2 regions of the Paenibacillus sp. NRS-1782 genome follow, and region 1 is predicted to be linked to the other one. Evidence: riboswitches for the same ligand, from Rfam matches in the RefSeq annotation. Region 1 holds a riboswitch; the other holds the start of a gene.
The links. Region 1 has a riboswitch for cyclic di-GMP ahead of ACIFQM_RS16280 (transglutaminase domain-containing protein). Riboswitches for the same ligand answer to the same signal wherever they lie in the genome.
Positions count from the first base shown of each region.

Region 2: another riboswitch for cyclic di-GMP. It lies ahead of ACIFQM_RS09405 (glycosyl hydrolase); the one in region 1 lies ahead of ACIFQM_RS16280 (transglutaminase domain-containing protein).

Region 1 is NZ_JBITPH010000041.1:28,709-31,922, reverse strand. Features, by position in the region: gene ACIFQM_RS16285 (AraC family transcriptional regulator) at 74-961, shown strand; cyclic di-GMP riboswitch class I at 1,061-1,141, shown strand; cyclic di-GMP riboswitch class I at 1,183-1,264, shown strand; gene ACIFQM_RS16280 (transglutaminase domain-containing protein) at 1,278-2,084, shown strand; gene ACIFQM_RS16275 (collagen binding domain-containing protein) at 2,299-3,214, shown strand, end outside.
Region 2 is NZ_JBITPH010000021.1:79,174-82,387, reverse strand. Features, by position in the region: gene ACIFQM_RS09410 (hypothetical protein) at 1-175, opposite strand, end outside; gene ACIFQM_RS09405 (glycosyl hydrolase) at 227-1,852, opposite strand; cyclic di-GMP riboswitch class I at 1,833-1,913, opposite strand; gene ACIFQM_RS09400 (sugar phosphate nucleotidyltransferase) at 2,079-3,214, opposite strand, start outside.

The DNA of each region.
Region 1 (3,214 bases):
TAAACCACCATTTTGTTTGTTAAACAAACAGTGATTAGCTTGATAAATTTGCTCTTTTGTAAAGGAATTGGACATGACAACAGACCAAAAAAACAACGGGAATGGGACCCCTTGGAGCAGCGATCCAGTCGTCATTGCACGTACTCCCTCCGCTTTTGCCAAGCGATCCCTTTTTTATATACAGGAAATAGGTTATTTCAAAAAAACATCTGCTTATGCCATGGAACGGAAGGAACTCACCTCGTTTCTGCTCGTTTTTACGTTATCAGGACAAGGGGAATTACTGTACCGAGAGAAAAAATACATATTGAAGCCTCATGATATGTTTTTCGTTAATTGTGAGGAATTCGTACAGTACAGCAGTGCTGGTCATGAAGCTTGGGAGTTTATCAGTGTAAATGTGTACGGCAATCTGATCGACAATTTCTACGAACAATTTGCCAAGCACAACAAGCCTGTAATATCACTCAACGATCCAGTCACCATATTGGACAAGCTGCGTTCCCTCTTATGCGTACAATCTGACAGAACTCTCTCTGCTGAACTGTTGACATCCAGACTCATCAGTGAGTTGCTGACTTATATTTTGCAGCACCCCTACGATCATCCGTATGTAAATCAGGATACGATCACCGAGGTACGCAAGGTTCAGCAATATTTGGATCGATCCTACAGTGAACGAATTACGCTGGATTCGCTGGCAGACATGTTTGAGTTAAACAAATTCAATCTCGCTAAAAACTTCAAGAAACAGATTGGATTTTCTCCAATTGATTATCTCATTAATGTCCGCATCACAGCGGCTCAAGGCTGGCTTAAAACCAGTGACGAATCCATTGTGGATATCGCACGGTTTGTAGGGATTCCCAACACTAGCCATTTTATCAACCTGTTCAAGGAACATGTCGGAGAAACCCCACATTCCTTCCGCAAAAAATGGGGGAATCGAACCAAACTATAAACTCATCTATTAGATGACTTTGTCGAAAAACAGAGAAAATCTGAGATTGTGCTTGCCTAATCGGAAGTCCAACTGATAGAATGATAGATATAGACTGTTCAGGATAAATGGCAAACCTGTCGAAAGGCAGGGACGCAAAGCTACAGGGCCTTCTTTTTAAGATGGCAGCCAGCTACCGGTTGGAGAGGCTTTTTGTCGTGTCTTTTTTCCTGAAAAACTTTATACGATAATAGCAAACCTGTCGAAAGGCAGGGACGCAAAGCTATAGGGCCTTCTTTTTAAGATGGCAGCCTAGCCGCCGAAAGGAAGTTTTTCTATGAGGAAAATGTCATCTTTTTTAATTATTTTGGTTTTTTTGTTATCCATCCCCCTACATACGACAGCATTTGCTGCCGAAAGTCAGGCATGGCTGAATCAAAACAACGTAAACCACGGTATTGTTAGTATACGTTATCCTGTCAACTCCAATGTCAAAACCAAGATTGTAATTACCAAGGATGCGGAGAAATACTCTTATTATCTGAATTCGGGCAAGCCTGAAGAAGCATTTGCTCTTCAAATGGGCAATGGCAATTATAACATTCGTTTATTGGAACAGCTAACTGGCAACCAGTATAAAGTGATAGGTGAAGAAACGGTCCAGTTAAATTTGAATGACAGTAAAACCATATACCTCAATTCTATTCAAAATATTGACTGGAGCGATACGAATCAGGCGATTCGGAAAGCCAAGGAATTAACCAAGGGTGCAAAGACAGATGATGAAAAGGTGAAACGTATTTACGAGTATGTCATTAGTCATATTAAATACGATTCCAATCAGCCTTTCAACCTATCAACAGACTACCTTCCACAAATTGATCGTACAATAGTTTCGCAAAAAGACATTTGCTATGGATACGCTTCACTGTTCGCCGCCATGCTTCGAAGTGTGGATGTTCCAACGAAGCTGGTTATGGGTGAATCCTCCTATGTGAAAACTTACCACGCCTGGAATGAAGTCAATATCAACAATCAATGGGTTATCATTGACACTACAGTAGATGCTGCTCTAAAAAGCGGAAAACAGAAGTTTGCAATGGCCAAAGAACCCTCCAAATATACAAAAACAAAACAATATTAATTTTTTTTGTAGAAAGCCCTGATCACTGCGATCAGGGCTTTTTTCTATTATTGTTGAGAAATTGTTGAGATAAGGAAGGTATTGTATATCTAGTCAGTCATTTAAAAACTAAGTTTGTTGAATATACTATTTCCGGGACAAGAAAGAGGGGGGAGCCAAATCCGCCCGGGTACTTTCCATAATATTATGATGAATAGGAGACTTACTTAAGAGTATGAGAACAAAAATAAACGCAACGATCATTGTACTATTGCTTATTTTCCAAAGTTTTTTTAGTGCAGCGTTGGCTTACGCAGACACTTCAACCACGGCTGTACCAGAAAGCGCTATAAGCGATCCTGCGAATACAGTTATGGAAGATGTATACGGTATTCCAAACCCTGAACCGTTAGAGGCACCTCCCAGCATAGCCCCTATGATTCAGGCAGCGACCAACTCAGTTCAAGTAGACAATATTTTAACCAAGCTGATCTTGACGGATGAAACTGGCCGTATCATTGATGCTGTGGATAATCCTGGCGTCCGTGTGGACATTGGCGCGGCAGTCCAGCTAAGCTATGAATGGGAGATTCCGGACAATCAGTATAAAGAAGGTGATACCTTCACCTTTAACTTACCGGAACAATTTGAAATTTACACAGATATCTCGTCTCCGTTGATTTCAACAGATGGAGAGGTTGGTACCTTTACGGTAGATCGCCAAGGGAAAGTCATTATGACCTTTAACGATTACGTAGAGAATCATTCCAACGTAAGCGGAAAACTGCAAGTAAAAACCGAGTTCAGTAAGGAAGTTGCAAAAGGCAGTACAGAAGTCATTATTTCGACTCCAATTAAGATCGGGGTACAAACATCCATCGTCAACATCAAACCCGTGTCCGGTCCCCCAATAAGTAAACAAGGAAAGGCTAACGGCAAAAACAAGATTGACTGGGCCATTAATGTGAATACACAATTGGACACCGTAAAGAATGCGATCGTAACTGACCCGACTCCTCAAGGGCTGGAGCTGTTGCGAGACTCCTTCCAACTGTATAATCTGCAAGTCAATATTGACGGCTCGACGGTAGTTAAGGACCCAATCAGTGGGGACAAGTATACGCTCGAACCAGATCAGGCCGGTACGGGCT
Region 2 (3,214 bases), on a different contig from region 1:
AGTCATCCCGCTGACCAAGCTTCCATACCGGACTCGCCGCCGCTACTTTAATCGTCTGAAGTTCTTCACTCTTGGGAGGCGTATGAATAAACCAGGCAATCAGCGCTATAGCTGCGACCCCTAGCAGCCCGGCCAATACCACTATATACTTTTGGGTCAACCATTTTTTCATCATTGTGCTCCACCCTCTCTCTCCTCAAAATTTTTGGCGGGGAAAGAGTATATATCAAGGAAGAAACAAAGCGTTGCCGGGAATTACCGCTTTCGCTTCATGCTGACTTTCCCACATCAGACGTGCCATTGCGTCGCCCTTTTCATCATAATATTCAACCTTCAAATCTGCCATTTTGCCTGCTTGCAAGGAAATGCTGCCCTTGCGTTCTGTCCAGCTTTGTTTGAACCAGCTATCAATAATCAGCTTGCCATCTACCCATACACGAATGCCATCATCGGATATCGTGGTAAACGTATAGGCCTCACTATATTGCGGCTTGATTTTGCCCGTCCAACGGACTGAGAACTGATCAGCCTCCACCTTTGGATCAGGCGTGGCGGCACGCCAGTTATAATCCAGCTTACTGTCTGTGCGAACCAAAACAGCAGTGCCATCCAGATTCATGTCGTTAAAATATTCGCCCCGCAGCCCGTTTGCGTAGACCATATCCGGAACGGAAGGCGGGACTGGTTTACTTACCACTGGCGGAGCTGGAGTCGAGCCATTTTGTCCCGTGTCCGGTACGGTTGGTAGCTCCGTGTCAGGTTTTTTCATCGCAGCCAGCCCTTTTTTCACATCATCCCGCGTCAAGCTTGTCGAATCATTCATATAATCATGAATCTGATCCGTCGTGTTATTTTCGGTCAGCATCTTGCCCCAGGTCATGGAATACACCCATTTAGGCTGAGCCTTCATCACCTCGGGACTGGGCACCTCACCATGTTCCCCAATGGCAATCGGTTTATTTCGTGCCAGTCCGAGCAATCCTTCGTAATGGCTTTGCTTAAAATCATGGTTGTAAATGTCTACAGCCAAAATATCCACTTTGTCATCCCCCGGATATTTCGGGGTATATGGAGCAGTGTACGAATTAGGCGCATTCGGACTCCATACCCACAGCAGATTGTTCAGCTGATGCGTATTTACAAAACGGTCATACATGATATTCCATAGCTGATTGCAATTGTTTTTGTTTCCCCACCAGAACCAGTCGCCGTTCATTTCGTGGTAAGGTCTCCATAATACTGGAACCCCCGCATCACGAAGCTGCTTTAACGATACAGCGACCTTATCCAGATCGGCAATGAGAAGATTATACTGCGCAGTACCCGGCGTCACATATTTATTGAACTCCGCCTGGCTTACTTTCGCCTGCACATTGGCCCAAGTCAGTGGTTTACCCGGCAACGGTTCATGATAAGTCATCGTAACCATGCCGCCAGCTCTACTCCAACGTATCGCGCTATCGACGACATTTTTACGTTGTGCTGCCTCCGTAGCGGCGGACTGGCCGGAGATGGCTCCCATCTCGTAGCCATGTACACCAGCATACGCCTTACTGATTTTTTGGACCTTGTTGCTTAATTCATCCGGACTTTCCAAATAATCATGTTGACCTGTGACCATCTTTTTTCCCGAGATGCTGATCAAATAGTTGTATAGTTCACGGGCCTCAGCAGAAGCGTCCGAATTAACAGGCTGTAGTGTGGCAGCATTCGCCACGGACAGAGATTCACCAAAACCGACGGGCAACAAAGAAAAAAGCATAACAACGGGGAGTACACTGCGTATCCATCGATTCACAGGGGTAAAATAGGGACTCACTCTCGCTCTTCCTTTCGGTAGCCAGGCTGCCATCCTCACGGAAGGCCCTTTAGCTTTGCGTACCTGCCTTTCAACAGGGCTGCGTTTATCGTGGAAGGAGTTTGGATTCCTTCTTACCCTAAGTATCGACTTTTTTTTACCAAAATTTAATAGGTCATGTTCATGAATTTACAGATTTTCGCGTATTTTCGACAGTTCGGGATAAAAACTTCATAAATGAGTCATTTTTCATCCTTCAGGAATGTTGCATGATGCTCATTTATGAAATAAACTGGTGACGGGAAATTTCATCCCAATCCATGCAAAAACGGACAATATCCTCTTCGATCAACTCAGAACCTGTCTGTACCTCGATCAATTCCACATCGGTCACGGCCAAAATGCTATGCTTCGTCCCTTCTGGAATGCGAACCACATCACCCGCCTTCACCTTATGCAGCTTTTCATTCAAAATAATTTCCGCTTCACCGCTAATAATGGTCCAAATTTCACTCCGTTTGAAATGAAGCTGGTAGCTGATATTTTTGCCTTGCAGCACACGGATTCGCTTGGTCAATACCTCGTTGCCCTCGTCATACTTTACATAATCCACTACCCGATAATGCCCCCAACGTCGCTCTTCGTACATTGGACGCTGATTATGAGCCTTGAGCACTTCCTTGATGCGCGGACTTTCCGCCTTATTGGTCACAAGGATGCCATCCGGGCTGACAGCTACGATCAGATCATTCGTTCCAATGATTGCCACGGGGATATCCAGTTCGTTGATAAGGCTTGTATTGACGCAATCCTCCGTTACTACGCCTCTGCCCACTTGCTGATGGGACATTTCTTCCGTTAAGGTGTTCCAGGTACCTAAATCCTTCCAGAATCCATCATACGGAAGAACAACGATGTCCTGCTCCTTCTCGACTACCTCATAGTCAAAGCTGATTTTTTCCAGAGAAGAATATTGCTTTTGCATTTCTTCATAGTTCAGCGGCAAACCTTTGGATGCCAAGATATCGAGCAAGTAACCCAATTGGAATGCAAAAACCCCGCAGTTCCATAGAGCATTGCGTTCCATCAGACGCTCCGCCTGCTCCCGGTCGGGTTTCTCTTGAAAATGGCTCACTTCGCGGTAGCCTGTGCTACCTTGTGTGGCATCATTTTTCGGTATAATGTAACCATATTTCTCAGAAGGATAGGAAGGGACAACTCCGATTAACGCAAGCTTGCCTTCACTCTCCTGAAGAGTATGTTCCAACTGGGCAACTGTAGCAAAGAAAGCATCCTCTACATAGGGATCTACCGGCAATATTGCAACGATTTCATCGGGGGAAACTCCAACAATGGAATATAGATAAGTCGCTGTCAGCGCAATGGCAGGAAACGTATCTCTTCGTTCCGGCTCAA